3 regions of the Salinibacterium sp. SWN139 genome follow, and region 3 is predicted to be linked to each of the others. Evidence: riboswitches for the same ligand, from Rfam matches in the RefSeq annotation. Region 3 holds a riboswitch; each other region holds the start of a gene.

Region 1 (6,993 bases), on a different contig from region 3:
CATCACGCTGATTCATGAAATCGGGCACTACTACGGCATCGATGACCAACATTTGCACGAACTCGGCTGGGCCTAACCGTCGTTGAGCCGACAAGGGTCGATGACCGCGTAGGATTTCGTGAGTGTCACGAACCTCAGGAGGATTGATGATTTCGAGCAAGCGCGCGAGTGCGTTGTTGATGGCCCCCGCAGTGCTGCTGGTGCTGTCTGGTTGCGCACTGATCGAACCCGCCGATACCAGCGAGCCGCCGACGGCCATGGAATTGTGCGCGATGGGTCACACGTGGACGCTCGACACCGTCGATCTCTCGGAGAAGTTGCTCGCAGAGCTCCCCTCCGAAGACGTTCCTGCCAAGGCGGTTGAGCCCAGCGGTGGCCAGACCCTCACGTGGGGCAGCGATGGCGCCGTCACGATTGATTCCGACCTCGTGTTCACGATCACGGCGGAGCCGAAAAAGGACCAGATCATGACGATCACGCAGTCCTACACCGGCACCGTAAAGGGCAAGGCTCTTATCAATGTGGATGTCGCAATCCCTCGCGATTGGGATGTGTCGGAATACACCGTTGACACCTCGGCCACGCTCGCCGATGAGCCTGTCGAAGAGCTGACGTACACGATTCCGCGCAGCGACTTCGATGACATGCTCGGTCTCGTGGTCACGTGTGAGGCTGACGTCATGACGGTCAACCCACGCGGAACCGATCTCGTTCAGGTCTGGAACAAAGCTAACTAGCGCTTGTCGAACCAGCGGGAGATATCGGCGCCGTCGAGTAGCTCATCCGCCAGTTCTTGAGGTTTTTCGCGCGCCATAAAACGAAGTTCTTGGCGGGCCCAGCGCTCCCAGTGCGGCGCGTAGGAGTCTCCGTCACGGTCCAGTGCCCGCTTCTTGCGTGAGGCGTCATCTAGCTCGACCCAAATGCCGTGGTCGACAAGAGGGGCGGATGCGCGACTCAGCGCTCCGATTCCTTCGAGGATGATGGGCCGATCACCGTCGAGTTCGTGCCAGGGCCCCGGCGAATCGGTGACCCAGTTCCATTCTTGCCACCGCAGTTCGGTGAGGATGCCGGGAACGAGCGCGCTAGCGGCATCCAACCCATCCCAGCCGGGATAGAAATCATCGAGCTTCACCAGCTGCACCTCTGGCCAGGCTGCGGCCATGGCGCGGCCCAACTCTGTCTTGCCCGACCCTGAGCGGCCGTCGATGAGGCACCGCCAGCGCGGAGCAGGCAGAGGCGGAGGCTGCTGCGAGTTAGCCAACAATCAGATTCCAACTTCCGGTGAGCACAGCAACGACTGTAGCGGTGACGCCGATGAGAAGGCCCACAAGCAGCGTGAGCCATTCGGCCCGCCCCCACGGGGATTCCCGAGCCCAGGTGCGGGGAGTATCGCCGCCAAACCCGCGGGCTTCCATCGCGATAGACAGCTTGCTGCCTCTACGGATCGAGAGCACGAGAAGCGCAAAACCTTGACCGGCAATGCGGCGCACACGGCCACGGTCTGCCACGCCACGAGCTCGACGCGCGAGTTCGAGCGAGCGCCAGTCCTCAAGAAAGAGGCCAACCATCCGCACGGCGGCGAGAGCGCCAATAACGAAGCGGTCGGGCAACCGGAGTCGCTGGGCAAGACCGTCTGCAAAGTCAGTGGGATCGATCGAGATGAACAGCACAACTGCGGGAAGGCCGATCGCGAGCACGCGCAAGAAGGTTGCTAGAGCGAGCTCGATCGAACCATCGCTGATTCTTATCAACAGGAACTCGAAGTACACGGTGCCGTCGTAGCGGCCGTAGAGCAGGATCGTGAGAGCGGTCAGCGGCGCGGCCAGCCACACCGGCAAGGTGCGCAGCCAGAAGCGTTTCGGCTCAATCCCGAAGAACGCGATGATGGCAAGCTCGAGCACCAGCGCGGTCGTCGCCGATACCCAATCGATCGTGGCGAGCAAGAACAGGCTCACGATGAGCCCCGCTCCAAGTTTGGCCACGGGATTCACCGACGCGATAGGGATCATTCGAGCACCACTGTTGAGTCGGCGAGTGCAGCGACGAAATCAAGATCGTGGCTCACAGCGATCACGCTGCTGCCGTCATCCACGAGCCGTGCCAGCAGAGCCAGCAGTTCGCTCCAGGTGCGCGAATCTTGCCCGAACGTGGGTTCGTCGAGCACGAGCACCTGCGGCCGCGTAGCAAGGGCTGTGGCGACGCTCAGACGACGCTTTTCGCCCCCCGAGAGCGTGAACGGGTTGGCTTCGGCTAGCCGGTCTAGGCGGAGTCTCGTGAGCAACTCCTCAACGCGAGCATCCACTTCAGAGTCCGGAAGTTTCAACGCCCGCGGTCCGACTTCGAGCTCAGCACGTACCGTGCTCGTCAGCAATTGATGTTCCGGGTCCTGAAAGACAGTTCCGATGCGGGTCAACAGCTCGCGGGACTTCCAGCGGATCGGATGCTCCCCCGCACCAGTGGCGAGCGCCGGGCTCGCCACAACGGCACCACCGACGGGCGGCAAGAGCCCACCCAGGGTGAGGGCGAGTGTGGACTTTCCAACCCCGTTAGGACCGGTGATGGCGAGAGCATGGCTGCTCAGAATCTCCAGCTCGAGAGGAGCGCCGAGCGCGTGGTTGCTCCGGCCAACGGTCAGCTGGCGAGCACTGAGCAGAGTGTGTTGCGGGCCCCGCTCTGCCCTCACCGGGCGCGGCGGCGGATACTGCGGGATCCAGACGCCCCGAGCGGCGAGCTCCTTGCCCTGCCGTGCGAGAACGTCGGCGGGTGCGCCATCGGCGATGACTCCCCCGCCGGCGGCGAGTACCACGATGCGGTCAACAACGTCGCTCCACACGGAGACGCGATGTTCGACAACCACGATCGTGGCGCCGGTCGATTCTGCGACCCGGATGACGGCATCCCGAACCTCGGTCACCCCCTCAGGGTCAAGGTTCGCCGTCGGTTCGTCGAGCACAATCAGGCCGGGCCTCATAGCCAGCACTCCGGCGAGCGCGAGCCGTTGTTTCTGACCACCTGACAGTGCGCTGGTGTTGCGATCGAGGGACACGTCGAGACCGACCGCAGCGAGACTATCGCGCACGCGCAACCAGATCTCGTCGCGCGGTACACCCAAGTTTTCGCAACCGAAAGCAACATCATCTCCGACGCGCTCCAAGATAACTTGACTGTCGGGGTCTTGAATCACCAACCCCGTGCGGCCACGATGAGCGGCCGGATGTTCGCCATCGACGAGAAGCGAACCCTCTGTTTCGCCTTCGTCGTCGCCAACTACTCCGGCGAGGGCATGCAGAAACGTCGACTTTCCCGCCCCGGATTCGCCGAGGAGCAATACACGTTCGCCGGGGTCAATGCGCAGGTCGAGACCACGCACCGCCCAGGCGAGCCTGCTGGAATGGCGCCACCCCCATCCGTCGACAGTGACACCAGCAGGCGTGGTGGGGGTCAGACTCGCTTCGCAATCTCGCGGCCAGCGCCGAAGCGGTTGAGCGCTCCCGTTGCGGCAATACCGCGCGTCGCGAGCCACGAGAGGAGGCCGGCAATGAGCATTCCGCCGACGATGGCGGCAATCGTGTAGATCACGATGAAGGGAAGCGCGGAGCCGGGGTACCAGAGCAGTAGGTCAGTAATCGCCATCGCGAGGCCGGCACCGGCGCCCGCAAGAATCGCACCGCTGGCGCGCCAATTGGCGTAGAGGAAGGCCGCGAACACGATCTCGGCGCCCAGGCCCTGAGTGAACCCGCTCACGAGGGTGAGTACACCCCACTGGTTACCGATAAGCGCTGAGACGGACGCCGCGACCATCTCACCATAAATGGCAGCACCAGGCTTGCGGATGACGAGCGCCGTAAGCACACCGGCGAACAGCCAGAACCCGCCACCGACGGCTTGCAGGCCAGGCAGGAGCGCTGCGAACGGAGCCAAGGCTGGAGTGGAGGCCACGTTCCAGACAACGAAGATCAAACCGCTCGCGACGCCGATAACGCTCGCGACGACGATGTCGATCACCCGCCACTGAAAACGTGAACGTAGCGGTGCGGCCGTGGAAGAGGATGGTGCTGTTGTGGTCACTTTCGTGCCTTTCACTAGTGAATGGCACGGGTTTCAAGAGTGTCTGCTCCCTGCGCTGGCATGATCCAGATCAGGTTCGACGGTCGAAGCTTGGAGAAGCTCCCTCTCAGCCCGGCTCACCGGACTCCCGTGTTCGCCACCCAGTCTAATCATCAATAGGCTCGGGGTATGGACTTCCGCATCTTCACCGAACCTCAGAACGGCGCCAGCTACACCGATCAGCTCGTGCTGGCGCAAGCGGCAGAGAAGCTCGGCTTCAACGGGTATTTCCGCTCCGACCACTATGTGACGATGGATGACCGCAACGGCGGACTGCCCGGCCCCACTGATTCGTGGACGACGCTGGCCGGGCTTGCGCGCGAGACTTCGACCATTCGACTCGGGACCCTCGTCTCCTCGGCGACCTTCCGGCATCCGGGAATTTTGGCCATTCAGGTAGCTCAAGTCGACGACATGTCGGGCGGTCGCGTGGAGCTCGGGCTCGGCACCGGCTGGTTCGAACGTGAACATGCTGCGTACGGCATCCCTTTTCCTGCGAAGCGATTCGGGATGCTCGAGGAGCAGCTCGACGTGATCACCGGCATCTGGGCAACGGAGCTGGGAAAGACCTTCTCGTATGAGGGCAAGCACTACCAGCTGAGCCAATCTCCCGCGCTGCCGAAGCCCGTGCAGAACCCGTTACCGATCATCATCGGCGGCAGCGGTCCAAGCCGTACGCCGGCGCTCACCGCTCAGTTCGCCGCCGAATACAACGCGGGCTTCGCAACCATCGCACCGCTGAAGGAGCGCATCAACCGCGTGCGTGCCACGTGCGAGCACTTCGACCGCGACCCCGCCACCCTCGTACTTTCCATTGCTGGCACGACTGCTGTCGGCGCCACCGAAGCTCAGATCGAAGCGCGTGCTACCGCAGCCAACTCAACTCCCGCCGACCTGCGTCTTGGCGGCTTCGCGGGAACTGCCAGCGAGGTCGTCGACAAGATTTCAGAGCTGCAGGCCCTCGGATTCACTCGCGTGTACTTCCAGATCATGGACTTCCACGATCTCGACCAGCTCGACTTCCTCGCTCGCGAGGTCGCGCCGCAACTCGACTAAGCGCGCTCGGCGCTAGGCATCCTGATCGACCGTGACAAAGTCGATGAGGTGCTCAACGCGCCCCAAGAGCGCTGGCTCAAGGTCACCGAAGTTGGTGACCTTCGACAGAATGAACTGCCACGCGCGGGCGATATCGGCTTGGTCTTCATGCGGCCAGCCGAATGTTTCACAGATGCCGTGCTTCCACTCGATCGTGCGCGGCACCGTAGGCCAGGCAGCAATTCCGAGGCTTTGCGGCTTCACTGCCTGCCAGACATCGACGAATGGATGACCGACCACAAGCGCATGCTTGCCGTACTTGCCGCGCCCCACGGCATCCGCAATTCGGCTCTCCTTCGAGCCGGGAACAAGGTGATCTACCAAGATTCCCAACTTGCGGTCAGAGGTGGGGGCAAAGTCTGCGACGATCTTCTCGAGATCGTCAATTCCGCCTAGAAACTCGACGACGACACCTTCGGCGCGTAGGTCATCACCCCACACTTTTTCGACGAGTTCCGCGTCATGGCGACCTTCAACATAGATGCGACTCGCGAGCGCTGTGCGGGCACGCTGCTCGGGGGCAGCAAACGACCCGGAGGCGGTTTTGCGGGCAGCAGCAGCCTTCGGCGCGGGCTTGACAAGCTCTACTGGCACACCGTCGATGAGATAGCCGCTGCCAAGAGGGAACGCGCGAGCGGAGCCCCGACGGTCTTCGAGTTCCATGAGCCCGTTGGCGAAACCTACCAGGGCACCAACGTAGCCGTCCGCGATGACTTCGACGACCATCCCGGATTCGATGGGCACTTTCGGGAGCACTGCTGGCCCGCGCTTGATAGAGAAATCAGCGAGAACGTCGTGGGCATAGCGGTCGTCAGTCACCGATCGAGGTTAAGCGGTGCCGCCGAGTTGCTGGCGGAGGCGCGACGAGAGCTCGCAAGGTTCGTCGACGGTTGAGCGAATGCGACTGCCGGACGTTGAGCATGCTCCCGCCAGAGCGCGACGCCCACGGCGGCCGAAACACCAATTCCGGAACCGATAGCCGAGAGCAGAATGTCAACGACATCGGCGTAGCCGACGGGCATCCACACCGTCTGGGCGGCTTCGAGCCATGCTGCGGCAACGATGCTGAAGGCGAGTGCTGCCCACCAGCGGCGGCGACCGAACATGCCAACCAAGAAAATGCCAACGGGGATAAACGCAACGGTGGTCCAGATCCAAAAGCGACCGTTGCTGCCCGGAGCGATCACGAAAGCGAGACTCGCCAAGGCGGCGAAGTAGAGCGCTGCGGCTAACGCAACGGCAAATCTCGATCGGAACATACCAGCCATTGTCACAAGCGCATCTTTGCGCAAGTTGTGAGAAGGGTGGAAGCGGGATGTGAACAGCGCCTTTTATGGCAACGATTCGATAACTGCGCTCCCCTAGTTGGCTGCCAGCCGCTCCACTTCACGTGCGATCGGCGGCAGCACACGACGCATGTAACGCCCCCACCACAGTCGAATAATCAACCACACGATCCAGCCGCGGGCCGGCTTAGCGAAGAAGGTATAACTCCAGCGGATGCGCGAACCGGTGGTGCGGTCGTCGAACCGCCACTCGGCTCGGGCACCAGAAACGAGCAGCCCAAAGAGTTTCTGAAATTCACTGAGCTCGTAAGCAAACAATTCGGGCGCAGCGGCGTCGGTGATCGTCTCGATCACGTGGCCGCCATCGGAGAGCACGAGGCGTCGGGTGTGACCGACGGCATCCCACGTTCCGGACTGCTCGAGCACCGTGACGACGGCGGGCAAGGGGCCGAAGCGAGGATAGAACTGTGCAGGGTCAAGCGGCCCCGAGAAATCGTAAGCCTGC
Region 2 (6,993 bases), on a different contig from region 3:
GCTGAGCGGCAACATTCGACGCTTGCTGCGAGATACCTTCGAACGCGGAGAGGTTCATTTTGTTCGAAGAGTACTGTTTGACCAGCTCCCGCGACTCGGGAGAGAGCGCAATGCTCTCAATCCCAACCTGGACCACATCGAGCCCATATCTTGTGATCCAGGAGCCAAGTGTGGAACTGTCATCAGCGATCAGCTCTGCTACGGCGCCAGCCTGCGAGGGCAATTCAGAAATACGGTGGGTCGCCGACAGCGAATTGACCGCAACGATAAACGCCTGCATAAATTCCGAGGAAATCTGCTGTCTAGCTTCCGCGCTGTCGAACGCGTAATATCGCACATTCGCCGGCAGGAAGTTTCGGACGAAGGCAACCGCATCGACGATCTGAAGTGAGAAAGTCCCAAACGCCAGCAGCTCAAGATCGGCCCCGTAGAAACGGTCGTGGTACACCATCGGCCCGCGCGTGCCGAACTTGAGTCCTCGGATTTCGCGCAGGTTTACAAAAGCAATGTATTTTTGCTCGGATGTTTGCCCGCCATAGCCAAATCGATCAATCGTCTGGTTCACGATTGACGCAGTAAAACCATCGCCGTTGAAGATGCTCGGTTGTCCGTTGAGATACTCGTATCCGCCAGATTGCGTTACGACATCCTCGATCCCAGCTTGACTGAAGATTACGGCAGCAGTGTTCTCGGGGACAAAAATTTTTGACCCGTTAGAGATGACATCTACTGAACCTCTAAAATTCGAGCCTCGCCCGGCATTGGACTGTTGATAGATCCCGGGAGCGACCACGGTGTATTCGTTGAAGTGCCCCGCGGTGACGATATCTTTCCACTGATCCGCGAGGGTTCCGCCGATTGCGCCGCTGAAAGCCTGAATAATTCCCAATGGTTATCCCTTTTTTCGATGTCTACAACTGCTGAGCTGAACCGCAGTACTCACAAGCAACTCGCTGCCCTTGAACCCCCGCGACTGGCGCACCGCATGAGCTGCACTTGACCGCCAATTTGACTGGAGTGCCTGACTTCACACCAAGTCTCGACTTGAACACACCAAGTGTGTCCTTCATCACGCCCGCAACAAGCTCAGCGCCAGGGAGCGCCATGCCCGAAACTGGTTCGTCCGATGGTGCTTCGCCCGTAACCGCCTCATTAATCTTCGCTATCCAAGCGTTGATTTTCTTTTTCCCGCCAGATTGGAAGGCGAACTTCTCGTGTCCGTTGAGAAAGTAGACCTCGAGCAGGTTGGTGCCGTTAGTAGCCTTGCCAATCATCGCTTGTGCACGTTGATTATGGACCTTTATCTGGTTCACCGGAAAGCTAAGGATGCCCTTGGAGTTCCCGAACATCCCCTTCTTGACCAGTACTAGATTCAAATTAGTAAGAATCAACTCGTGTGTGTACGCCGACATGAAGCCGCCGTGCATGACGCTCTCCTCTTTGATCAGCACCACTTCGTTCGGCTGTAAGTCATATCGATTCGCCATCAAATCTCCGCTTTCCCAGTGCCGCGCGGTTTACTTCCGCGCCGCCAACTCCCCAATCTTAGTCCTGCTCATTATCGAGATCACACCCATAGAGCACCCCCTTAACTGGGCCCACTGCGCAGCAACGGCATGAACCGTCAGCGTTCCGACGGATGAGCGTAGCGCGGCTTTTGCAACATGAAACGGTTCCTCAATGCACCCCTGTTCCAGCGACGTCTATGCCTACGAAGGTGCGCTGCATCGCAAACATCGCGTGTCGCGAGTTCGCGGCATCCGTAAGTCGGAGAGGGGTTCACTCCAATTCTTGCGTAGTGTTCGCGCCGACGCCTTGTGCAGGAATCTCGTCGGAGAACGCGACCCGAACGAGTCCGTGATCAAGCCCCGAACTATCCGCTCGGTCATGCCGGAACCCACGTCATCCTGCTCATTCAAGAACTCGACGTGACCGTCATCAACGCCGCGACCGGAGAGGTCCTGCGGGAGCTCACGATAGATCTCAACCGCGATTATCAGCCCACCGGGGCAAAAAAATAACCCGAACTTACAAAGCGTGAGTTCGGGTTATTCCGATGTCTTACAACATCACATTGTCGGGCTGACAGGATTTGAACCTGCGACCCCCTGACCCCCAGTCAGGTGCGCTACCAAGCTGCGCTACAGCCCGCGACAACTCCACTATCCTAACGCGGAATTTGAGAGCTCGTGTTCACATTGGGGTCAAATGCGGCACTAACGCAAAATCAGTTCGAGCTAACCCCGTGCGCGGCAGCGAAGAACTCGCGTTCGTGCTCCGTGGAGGCCACGAAAGCCACCAGCATCGCATCCCGAACCGGCGGGGTGGCATCTGCGGCGAGCGCCGTCACTATCGTGATGGCCTGCTCGGTGGCATCCGTGAAGGCGTCATCGGCGTAGGTGGTCAGCCAGTCGGCGTAGGGGTGCTCGGCGTGCGCGAGCGGGTGCAGGCGCGAACCGACGTCGTGGTACACCCAGAAGCACGGCAACAGGGCGGCAGCGAGCACCGCATAGTGACCGCGGGCAGCCGTTGCGAGCAGGTGGTTGAGGTACCCGGTGGTGGTCGCACTGGGCGAGGCGGCGAACACTTCGCCCTCGGGGGACCACGACTCGTGCAACTGCAGTTCCGTCACGATGCAGCCTTCAGCGCTTGATGCCCAGAAGGCTTGTTCCGCAGCGGTGGGTGCCAGCCGGGCGGCTTCGGCGAGCGCCCGCGCATAATCGCGCAGATAGAGCGCATCCTGAGCTAGGTACCAGACGAAGTCGCCCCGCTCGAGGGAACCATCCCCCAGCGCCCGCACAAAGTCACCGTTGTCGATCTGAGCGCGGATGCCCGCAATCTCGCCCCACCAGTGCTCCCGCACCTCTGCCGCCGTTGGTGCCGTCTCTACGCCCCCACGCGCCCACAGCCCCGCAAAGTGGTTGATGGGCCCGTGCCCGCTCCCCACTTGCAGCGCTGCACCGGCACGGATGCTCTCGCTCAACCACCGCTTCGACTCCCCCGCCGCGGCAGCCCAATCCCCAGTCGCCGCAATGCGCGTCGCGAGCGCACTCGACAGCGAACAGCCCGTTCCGTGCGTGTTCGTGGTCTCTAGGCGGATGCCGGCGAACTCAGTCACGATCGGTGCGTTCCCGAAACGAGCATCCACGAGCGCGTCCGGAGCCTCGGCCCCACTCAAGTGGCCGCCCTTGGCTAATACGCGCACCCCGTAGGAGGCAGAGACTCGCCCCGCCTGCGCCAGCACCTCGTCCCAGGTCTCGGCGGCAGGCTCCCCCGCAATAATCGCGAGCTCGGGGATGTTCGGTGTCACCAGATCGCTGATCCGCACCAATTCCCGCAGTGCCAGCTCGGCTTCGGTATCCAGCAGGCGATCTCCACTGGTCGCAACCATCACCGGGTCAAGCACAACGAGCGGCGGCTTGACCCGCGCCAGCCATTCCTGCACGACAGCAACGACCTCCGGAGTGCCGAGCATCCCAATCTTCACCGAGTCGATCGTGACGTCGTCGCTGACGGCATCCAACTGTTCCTTCAGAAACGAGGCCGGCGGCACATGCACGCCGCTCACGCCCTGCGTGTTCTGGGCGGTCAGCGCCGTGATCGCCGCCATGCCGTAGCCGCCATTGGCTGCAATCGACTTGAGGTCAGCCTGGATGCCGGCCCCACCCGAAGGATCGCTGCCGGCGATGCTCAGTACCCGCGGTACCCGCACTTTGCTCACGCGTCTTCCCCCTCGTCTTCAGCCCTATCCATGCCGGCCCACGCTGCGGCGAGCGCCCGTGCCGCTTCTCGCGGGTCGGCAGCGCCACAGATAGCGGACACCACCGCAGCACCGTCAGCGCCAGCGGCCCGCAACAACGGAAGATCCTCAAGCCCAATACCGCCGATAGCCACAGTCGGCAGTTTGCTGACTGCGACGAGCTCGGCCATGCGGGCATGCCCCAGAGCATCCGGAGCATCCTTCTTGGTCGTCGTGGGGTTCAGCGCGCCGATACCGACGTAGTCGACCCCGGCAGAGCGCACCCCCGCCGCAAACAGCTGATCCTCGGTAGAAGCGCTCAACCCGACAATGGCATCCGGCCCGACAAGTGCGCGAACGGATGACACGGGCAAGTCGTTCTGCCCCACATGTACTCCGGCGACTTTGGCACCCATTTCGCGGGCCGCTAGGTACACGTCGACACGGTCATTGACGAGCACGGGCACTTTCCGTGCCACTGCGGTCGACACCCGCAAGACGATGTCGAGAAATTCATGGGCGGGAGTGTCCTTCTCCCGAATCTGAACGACGGTCACTCCCCCGGCGACGGCCTCATAGACAAGATCGACCAAGTCATGGCCGGCAGCGCGGGCCTGGGCCGAGTCCGTCACGAGATAGGTCGAGAGGTCGAAGCTCTCGCGAAAACCGTTGCCTACCGCTCTCTCGTTCTCGCGCACGCCGCTCACGCGATCACCGCCCGTTCTGCAATGTCGTCTACTGATACTTCACTCAGGGCATCCAACAGCGCTACCGCGAAACTCCCCGGCAGTGCCGAACGTTCCGCCGCGAGATCGGCCGCTACCGTGTACACGCTCGTCGCCGCTACTGCCGCGGTCAACGCATCCGGAGTCACCGCCGCAAACGCCGCCATGATCGCTCCGAGTGCACAGCCACCACCGGTGACCTTGGTCAGCACCGGATGCCCGTTCGTCAGTCGCACAACGCTCACGCCATCGGTCACGAGGTCAGTCGCTCCCGATACCGCGACAGCGCCGCCGGTCACCCGCGCGAGCATCTGCGCGGCGGTGAGTGCGGCATCCACACTGCTCGTGCTGTCGACACCACGGCCGCCTTCACCGAGCTCGGCGAGCGCCAGAATCTCTGAGGCGTTGCCCCGCACGATGGAGGGCCCGAGGTCACGCAGGCGATACGCGAGCGGTGTGCGCACTGGCAGAGCCCCGATAGCGACCGGGTCGAGCACCCACGGCGTTCCGGCAGCGTTGGCGGCCGTCGCAGCTTCAAGGGCTGCAGCGCGCTGCTCCTCGCGACAGGTCCCCAGGTTGATCAGCACTCCGGATGCCACCCCAGCGAACATGCCCGCTTCCTCTGGGATATCCACCATGGCCGGTGCCGCGCCCACGGCGAGCAGAGCGTTGGCGGTGAAGCCCACCACCACGCTATTGGTGATGCACTGCACGAGCGGCGACGTCGATCTCACCGCCTCGAGCGCGTCTTGAGTGGCGGTCAAAAAGTTTGGTGGCGTACGCGACATGCACGACATCCCTTCGCTAGTTCTAACTAGATCAGGTTCGACGGGTGTGTTCTCAGCCCCGCAGGGCACCCCGTGTCACAAGTTGTGCCTCCACGATAGCGGCTTGGCACGGTGTCGTGTTCGCCTCAGGCGAAAGGCAATGTGGACTATTTCAGTGCCGGATGTCGTTGCACCAAGCGACAATAAAGATGACGCAAGATCTGTGCACCCTTTTCAATCCCGGCTGCTGCTTCGTCCTACCGCTTCACACACGACAGGATTTCTATGACCAGCACGGCGCCGATCACCGGCAGCATCCCTCTTTATGACCCCTACGATGACGGGCCAGCCAGCCCGGTCGACAACAGCGGCCGCAACCGTTTGGTCATCGGCCTGATGCTCGCTGCCACCTTCGTGGTGTTCCTCAACGAAACCTCGCTCGTCGTGGCAATCCCCCGCATCATGGAAGACCTCAACATCGAACCGAGCACCGCTCAGCGGTTGTCGACGTCGTTCATGCTCACGATGGCCGTGGTGATTCCGATTACCGGATTCCTCATCCAACGCTTCACGACGCGTGGCATCTTCATCACCGCAATGTCTCTCTTCACCATCGGAACTCTGCTGGGGGCTATGGCGCCCACCTTTGCCGTGCTGATTGTGGGACGGGTGATTCAAGCCTCCGGTACCGCCATGATGCTCCCCCTGCTGATGACAACCGTGATGACTCTGGTTCCTGCCGCAACTCGTGGCAAGACCATGGGCAACGTTTCCATCGTCATGTCGATGGCCCCTGCCGTCGGACCAACCGTTGCTGGCCTCGTCTTGGCCGTCTTCGACTGGCGCTGGGTCTTCATCGTCATGATCCCCATCTCTGTCACCGCTCTCCTGCTCGGCATCACGAAGGTAAAGAACGTCACCGACCCCCGCAAGGTATCGATTGACATGCTGTCGGTCATCCTCTCGGCCATCGCCTTCTCCGGCCTGATCTACGGGCTCTCCAGCCTCGGAGAATCAGCCGCCGGAGACTCTGTTCTCATCGCCCCAGCCATCCCCATCAGCGCCGGCGCCATCAGCCTCGTGCTGTTCATCATCCGCCAACTAAAACTGCAGAAAACAGACAGCGCCCTTCTCGACCTCCGCACTTTCGCCGCCCCCGGCTTTGCCGTCGCAATCGGCCTCATGATGGTCATGATGGCTGCCCTGTTTGGCACCATCATCCTGCTGCCCATGTTCACGCAAAACGTTCTCGGACTCGAACCCATCCAGAGCGGACTGCTCGTACTGCCCGGCAGCCTCGTCATGGGGTTCTTGAGCCCCTTCGTTGGCCGCCTCTACGACAAGGTCGGCCCGCGCCCCCTCATGATTCCGGGCTCGATACTGGTGAGCGCATCGTTGTGGAGCTTCACGCTGCTCTCCGAAACCAGCTCACCGCTCATGGTCGTCGCCATCCACGTTCCCATGAGCATCGGACTCGCGTTCATGTTCACGCCGCTCTTCACCTCGGCGCTGGGCACGCTCAAGCCGCACCTCTACTCGCACGGCAGCGCCACCATCAGCACCGTGCAGCAACTTGCGGGCGCTGCAGGCACAGCACTGTTCATCGCACTCCTCACGGTGCAGTCGGTCGCCCTTGCCGCTGAAGGCGCGCCAGAGGCGACAGCGCTTGCTGGAGGTGTGCGCCTCGCGTTCATGGCCGGCGGCATTATCTCGCTCTTCGCGATTGTCGCCACGTTCTTCGTGAAGCGTCCCGAATCAGAAA
Region 3 (6,993 bases):
CTCGCTCTCCGCCAAACCGCCAGCCAAGTCGCGCGCCGCAATCTGTTCATGAACCGCATCGGCTTCCACATGCTCATCGAAGTACTCGGTGACATCGTCTCCGTAACCGAGGCGGCGGAAGCCACGCGCATACAGCTTGTTGGGGATCGATGACGTCATTTCGAATGCCGCCAGGTGACCGACGATGGCCCCGCGAAGTCGGCGATGGAGCCCAAACATCGACATCATGTTGAACGACGCCAGCGTGATTGCTGGCGCGTAGTTGAGGTACGCGCCATACCGCGAATCGAGCCCCACACCGCGCATGGTGCGAGCATAAATTTCGGAGTGCATCCGATCTCGGCGCCCGGCGCCATACTCATCGGACTGAATCTCGACCAGCGCCGCCTTGGCCCGACCGCGAAGGCGCGGAATTGCCCAGGAGTGCGGGTCAGCTTCCTTCAACGTATAGATCGAGCGCTGCACCAAGTACTCGTGGGCTTGATCCGCCGTGAGTTTCTTTGCCACATAGCGAGAGAGACTCGGGCCGGAGTCTGCGCTGGTGAACTCAAAAAGGGCGGCAGCGACATCCTCGTCCGCAGCGTTCGGCAACTCCGGAATGGTCACCACCGCACGGAGCTGCGCCTCGAACGCCTGCTCAAGATCGAGGCGCGCCGCGATAGTGCCCAGATCCCACTCCCAGCGATCGCCATTTTCCACCACGGCCCCGTAGTAGAGGCCATAGAGCAGGAACAGCGACAATTGCACGTCTTCATCGCGAATGAAATCCCGGCCGCTTTCGACAGCGGACGCTACAGCTTCAGGCAATCCCACAATCTCTTGCGGTTTGCTCTGCTGTGAAAAGGCGTCAAGCAGCAGCTCGCTAATCGGGCCACGGGCCTCGATCTCTTCATTGCACCATTTGTCGTACTCTGCCGAATTTCCGGGAAGAGAGTTCTCGCTTGTGGCCATAATGACCTCTCCTTTTCATCTGAAAGTGGGGATTGAATCGTTGTACGATCTCCGCCGATCGTTCAGCTTTACTCATGGAATCTTTGACGGTCGGGCTGGAAGATTGCTGCGCGATTCTTGGGACTTTGCCGGTTTTTTGACCGCAGCGGAGTGTTAGGTTGGTGGCGTCCCCACGGGAGCCCTAATGCAGGGGCTGAGAGGGAGCTGACGCAGCTTCGACCGTCGAACCTACCGGGTAATGCCGGCGAAGGAAGTACGGCTCATGCGCCCCACACATTCGATCTCCGCTGTTCCGTCTGCCTCCCCTGCGGCTCCGTTAGCTACACGTCGCGCTGTGCGCGGCGGGATCTTCGGCAACTATGTCGACCAGTTCGACATCTTCTTGCCGGTCATTGCGCTGGCTCCCGCATCCGCTCAGTTGTTTGGCTCGGACAATCTGGTCGAAAACGCCGGCCTGATCTTTGTCGCAACCCTGCTTGGCCGACCGATCGGGGCGGCGATTTTCGGGTCCGTTTCCGACCGAATCGGGCGAACGGCAACCACGAAGGTCGCTCTACTCGGTGTCGCGCTCACGACACTGCTGATCGCGTTCGTGCCCGACCACACCGTGCTCGGCGGCGGCACGTTGGCGGCAATTCTGCTGCTGCGGTTTATCGGCGGCATCTTCCTTGGCGGCGAATACACCTCCGCCATCCCCCTCGCGATGGAATGGTCGCGGCCCGAACGGCGCGGCCTCGTCAGCGGCCTCATCATGTGGATGTCACCCTGGGCCAACGCCTCGATCGCGGGCATGGTGTTTGTGCTGCAGAGCGTGCTCGACGCCGCCGCTTATAACCAGTGGGGTTGGCGAACGCTCTTCGTGCTTGGATCACTGCTCGCGTTCACGATGCTGTTCTACTACCGTGCGCGCGTCGAAGAGTCGCCGCAATGGAAGCGACCGGTGCAGCGCGCGAACCCGCTGAAAGAGATTCTGGTGGGTCGCCACCGTCGTGCGCTTTGGCAGGTGTTCATCATGATGAGCGGGCTCTGGTTGCTCACGAATATGGCGATTCCGGTGCTGGCTGGGCAGCTTGGCTCCGGCGCGGGGGCGCTGGGTGCGACGGGGACATTGGATGGTCGAACCCTGTCGTTCACGATGATGATCGGCACCGCGGCATCCGCTCTCACGATGGCAGCCTGCGGTCACCTCTCGACGTTCACGGGGCGGCGACGCTTCTTTATCGGCTTCGGGATGCTGACGGCGGCTGCGGGGCCACTCGCCTTTCTCGCGGTCTTCGCGGCACCCAGCCTGGGCCAGCTCGTGCTCGGAGTGGTCGTGCTGCAAGTCGTGACGGTCTCGGCCTACGGACCGGTCGGGGCGTACCTCGTGGAGCGGTTCCCCACTTCGGTGCGCGCGAGCGGCTACGGGGTCGGGTACAGCCTGTCGATCGTGATCCCGGCGCTCTACCCGTACTACCTGCCCGCGCTGCAGAGCGTGCTCGGGCAGCAGGGCGCCGTGGCTGCGCTACTCGCGCTCGGCGGGGTGCTGATCGCCGTGGGGGCGTTCCTCGGGCCCGAGACGGCGCGGGTCGACCTCGACGCTGGTGAGTCAGCACCGCTCGCTTAGTTAGCGGAGCCAGTCCGTCCAGCTGGCAACCCCTCAGCTAGTCAGTCGCGAGTGAGAGGGCGACGCCATCGAGGATGTCGTGCTCGCTGGTCGTGACCCACTCGAGCGGGTGGCCTGCTGCAGCCGCGGCATCCGCCACTCGACGCAGCACCGTGGCCCAGATGACGGCCCCCGAGGCGATCACGTCGACACGGCCGGGGTGCATGTAGGGAAGCGCTTCGCGTTCGGCGCGGGGCATGAGGGTGAGCGCTTCGCAAGATCGGAGCACCGCTGCGAGGGGCAACCGGCTGCCGCTGATCGCGACGGGGTCGTAGCTGGTGAGCTCGAGGGCGTGCGCGGTGATCGTGGTGACGGTGCCGGCGACACCGATGACTTCGGTTGCTTTCGAGAGATCGACCGTCGCCGTGGCGATATCCAAGGCCGCGCTGACGTCGTTACGGATGTTGGCGAGCTCCGGTTCGGAGGGCGGATCGGTGGTGATGTTGCGTTCCGCCAGTCGCACGCAGCCGACATCCATCGAATATGCCGCTTCGGGGATGTCGCCACCGATCACGAGCTCAGTGGAGCCGCCGCCGAGGTCGACGACGAGGTGTTGGGGTGCTGGCGCGGGGTTTGTTGTGGAGTCGGTTGTGGCGTCAGACCCGGATGCCGGCAACGCCGTGAGCGCTCCGCGGAAGGACAGCGCGGCTTCTTCGGTGCCAGGAATCACTTCGACCGGCACACCAAGAATCGCGACGACCGCGTCGGTGAACTCAGCACGATTGCTCGCATCCCGCGTGGCAGAGGTCGCAACGAACCGTATGCGCTCGGCGCCGTGCTCGCTGCACAGTTCGGCATAGCGTCGCACCGCCGCGAGGGTGCGATCGAGGGCACCTTGGCTGAACCGCCCGGTGCGGTCGACGCCTTCCCCGAGGCGCACGACTTCAAGCGTGCGCACGACGTCGGTGAGTCCGCCGTGGCCATCGAGGTCGGCTATAAGGAGGCGAATCGAGTTGGTTCCACAATCGATGGCAGCGACGCGAGTCATGGGTTCTCCTGAAGTGCGGTGGGCGGGGCCGGCTGGTGCGGCTAGCGGGCGCGATCTAGCGGGTGGGGCTAGCGAACGACGACGAGAGCTTCGTTTCGCTTCAAGAATCCGGGCTTCCACGGCGGGTCATAGCGGGCGAAATACACGGCACCTTGGGGTGCAACACAGTCACGGTTGAGGGCGGCGAGCAGAGCATCCGCATTCTGTTGGTATTTCTCTTCGTTGGAGCCGCCGCTGAATCGGCGAGCGGCCACCCGCTGTTCGGGGACATCGGTGGTGCGCACGGTGGCATCGCGAGGCGCGGGAACACTCGTCGCACCCGCCGGCATGACGAAGCTCACGGTGTACTTTTTCGATTCGCCCGGCGCTTGAATGACTGGTGCCGTCATCGAAATATTGGAGGAACTGATGTAGCGGATGAGCGGACGAAAGCCCTGGTTGCCGGCCTCGAAAAACGAACCATCAGCCTCAACCTGCGCCAAAATGTGCGCGGGATACAACCGCACTTCGTAACCATCATGCTCAGAAATCACGGTGTACGGCTGCTTTTCGGTCATGCCGTCACCCTACGCCTGTGGCCTCGGATGAGCCTGACGGTTAGAGAGTCCGCTCGCTGGGGCGGGATCCCGGGTCGTACGGGGCAAGCCCCTAGTAGGAGAGCTTTTCGAAGACCATCGTTGCCTGAATACGGTCACCACCACCGAGACCCTTGCTCCCCGATGACGCGGTAGTGATGGTATGCAGCCGATAACCAAGTGCCGCCTGAGCGTTTACAGCCTGCTCGAGTTCGGTGAGGTTCCCGGATCCAGTGCCCAAGAATTTTTCTTTAAGAATGACTTGAAGCACAATGTAAGTCGCGCCGGTCGCTGCTGGTCGAGGCTGAGCACCTGCCGCGGCCTCTGCTTCGATCCTGTGGATGACGCCACCGAGTCCGCCCTCCAGAGGCTCTTGGTCCTGGAATTTATCTGTCCAGACTTGACCATCCCACCAACGCTGTCGGTCAGATCCATCGTCATACCAGCCTGCCGCAGGTAGCACCATTAGTTCCTCATCTCGACTCGACTCTGTGACGTCGCCATACTATGCCGTCGCGGAATTTTGCGAGATCGATCGAGGTCGTCGCCCCTAACTTAGGCCTTTTTGACGACGCTCGACTTGAGCTGCATCTGGCCGAAGCCATCGACCTTGCAGTCGATGTCGTGGTCGCCAACACCATCGACGAGGCGGATGTTGCGCACCTTCGTTCCGACCTTGATCGACGTGGGGCTGCCCTTGACCTTGAGGTCTTTGATGATGCTCACCGTGTCGCCATCGGCGAGTGGCGTGCCGAACGCGTCCTTGATGACGGATGCGTTCTGCTCGGCTTCGGCAGCGGCATCCGCTTCGCTCGGCGACCACTCGTGGCCGCACATCGGGCACACCAACAGTGCGCCCATTTCATAGGCGAGGTCGCTGGAGCAGTTCGGGCAGAGAGGCAGGGCGTCAGACATAAGGCACTTTCGGCTAGGCGCCAATCGGGCTGACGCAGCGCTGAACTAGTCGCTGATCGTCAATTTTACCTGATTCCACCGTCGTAGATTGGCTCGCAATCTCGGAATAGCTTCAACCACAGCGCTGTTGCACCCAGCGACATCGCAGATCGACTCTGTTCAGCTTCCGAAAGGCCCTCTTCATGACCGTGCTTCACGACCGTCTCGCCCCGACCGACTCCCCCATCCTCGATGTGCTCGCCGCGCGGTGGAGCCCTCGCCACTTCGACGCCACCGCACCCCTGGATGAGGCGGCACTGCAGAACGCTCTCGAAGCTGCTCGTTGGGCACCGTCGGCGTACAACAGCCAGCCGTGGCGCGTCATTATCGCCCGCCGTGGTACCGCCCAGCACGACGCCATCGTCGCCACTCTCAGCGGCTTCAACCAGACTTGGGCTCCGGCGGCATCCGCTCTGGTCGTGTTCGTTGCCGAGCACCACAGTGCAGAGGGCCGCGAGCAGGCCATGGCGTCGTACGACCTGGGCCAGGCCGTTGCCTACTTCACGATCCAGGCTCAGAGCCACGGACTGTTCAGCCACCAGATGTCAGGATTCGACCCGGATGCCGCGGCCGCAGCCCTCGAGATCGACCCCCGCTTCACCCCCACCACCGTCATGGCTGTGGGCACACTGGGCGACCCCGCCGAGATGACGGATGTCATCCGCGAGCGCGAGACCGCACCGCGCGCACGTCGTGCCGCTGCCGAATCGGTGCTCATCAACGCCTAACGTTCGATGCGGTGCGGGGCCTGCTCATTCAATACGCATGCCCCACATCGTGCGTTCGCAGGGCTTGCGCGCGAGCTGCCCGATGGCAGGAACCCTCCCTACGGCGTGATGTCGCCCGCGATAAGTTCGCGCATAGCGGTCAGGATGCCATCCTTCACGTCGGCTGATAGGTGCGAGACGAGAACGTGCGCTACACCGGGTTCGGTGATGATCGCCTTGGCCTGCTCGTCGAGCTTGATCGCGGCCGGATCAATCGCGCTCCGCAACGATACGATCGGCTCTTCCATGAGGTCGCACGAACGAACAGCGATTTCGGTAACCACGATGCCGTACACCCCGGCGAAGGTCTTATCGAGCGACGCAAACGCAATCGTCTCGCCATCACCGAGGCCAACCTTCGGGCCAAACTTCTTGAGCATCTTCGCGAGACGCGGGTCATCCGCCAGCATCACTTCACTCCGGATGCCGAGCTCGGCCAGTCGTGGAACCAACTCCGCGGCGGTCGACTTCTCCTCTTCCTCGTCGGCGCCTGGTGCGCCGGCAACAGCAAGACCGAGCGCTTGCGAGAGTTGCACGACGCTCGTGACCGCATCCGCCAACAGCTGAGTGAGCCGAAACTCTGGCGAGTGACCTTCCGCCGACTCACCGCCGAAGAGTTTTACGAGATCTGACCAGTCATAGGCGCTGGCCACCGAGGAGGTCAGCGCGTGGCTCGCGGCGCCCGGGTCTGCAGACGTAAGAGGCAGCATCCGGTAGTTCGGCAGTTCCCGGCCGAAGACTCCCCCGAAGTTTTCTTGAACGATAAGCCGCTGGTCGGTCACCAGAAAACCCATCGTTTGACGCTTGCGAGTAAAGCGATTCATGGCGTGGTAGCCGACGAACAGCAGCGGCACCTCGTGGGGTCGCGGCGCATCCGCCAGCAGCAGCTGCTCGACGGCATCCTCGAACACTTGGGCGGCATCGTCGAAAACGGGGTGATTCGCATGCTTATGGCGAAACACCACCTGCTGCAGTTCGGCGTCAAGGTCGGCGGTCCACAGCGACAGTCTGGCCGCAATGGTGTCGGTCGCCGCACGATGGTCAGCGGGGATGTCACGGAAGTAGTCGTCTACTGCGGTCACGAATCGGGTCCTTTTCGAAGGCGTCGGGTGG

The links. A riboswitch is a leader RNA that binds a small molecule or an ion and turns the genes downstream of it on or off. The one in region 3 is predicted to bind thiamine pyrophosphate.
Region 1: another riboswitch for thiamine pyrophosphate. It lies ahead of I6E74_RS06560 (ECF transporter S component); the one in region 3 lies ahead of I6E74_RS10800 (MFS transporter).
Region 2: another riboswitch for thiamine pyrophosphate. It lies ahead of thiM (hydroxyethylthiazole kinase); the one in region 3 lies ahead of I6E74_RS10800 (MFS transporter).

What each region holds. Positions count from the first base shown of each region.
Region 1 is NZ_JADYWV010000002.1:291,478-298,470, reverse strand. It holds gene I6E74_RS06585 (metallopeptidase family protein) at 1-76, shown strand, start outside; gene I6E74_RS06580 (hypothetical protein) at 123-737, shown strand; gene I6E74_RS06575 (ATP-binding protein) at 734-1,261, opposite strand; gene I6E74_RS06570 (energy-coupling factor transporter transmembrane protein EcfT) at 1,254-2,009, opposite strand; gene I6E74_RS06565 (ABC transporter ATP-binding protein) at 2,006-3,370, opposite strand; gene I6E74_RS06560 (ECF transporter S component) at 3,442-4,068, opposite strand; TPP riboswitch at 4,102-4,210, opposite strand; gene I6E74_RS06555 (LLM class F420-dependent oxidoreductase) at 4,237-5,163, shown strand; gene I6E74_RS06550 (DUF3097 domain-containing protein) at 5,176-6,021, opposite strand; gene I6E74_RS06545 (VanZ family protein) at 6,018-6,461, opposite strand; gene I6E74_RS06540 (SRPBCC family protein) at 6,564-6,993, opposite strand, start outside.
Region 2 is NZ_JADYWV010000002.1:933,804-940,796, forward strand. It holds gene I6E74_RS09655 (SPFH domain-containing protein) at 1-889, opposite strand, end outside; gene I6E74_RS14400 (hypothetical protein) at 912-1,487, opposite strand; tRNA gene I6E74_RS09665 (tRNA-Pro) at 2,078-2,151, opposite strand; gene I6E74_RS09670 (bifunctional hydroxymethylpyrimidine kinase/phosphomethylpyrimidine kinase) at 2,228-3,721, opposite strand; gene thiE (thiamine phosphate synthase) at 3,718-4,446, opposite strand; gene thiM (hydroxyethylthiazole kinase) at 4,443-5,252, opposite strand; TPP riboswitch at 5,244-5,335, opposite strand; gene I6E74_RS09685 (MDR family MFS transporter) at 5,517-6,993, shown strand, end outside.
Region 3 is NZ_JADYWV010000003.1:176,535-183,527, forward strand. It holds gene I6E74_RS10795 (iron-containing redox enzyme family protein) at 1-951, opposite strand, end outside; TPP riboswitch at 1,114-1,223, shown strand; gene I6E74_RS10800 (MFS transporter) at 1,214-2,557, shown strand; gene I6E74_RS10805 (Ppx/GppA phosphatase family protein) at 2,595-3,584, opposite strand; gene I6E74_RS10810 (heme-binding protein) at 3,653-4,141, opposite strand; gene I6E74_RS10815 (DUF2510 domain-containing protein) at 4,233-4,625, opposite strand; gene I6E74_RS10820 (zinc ribbon domain-containing protein YjdM) at 4,715-5,074, opposite strand; gene I6E74_RS10825 (nitroreductase family protein) at 5,257-5,841, shown strand; gene I6E74_RS10830 (hypothetical protein) at 5,940-6,962, opposite strand.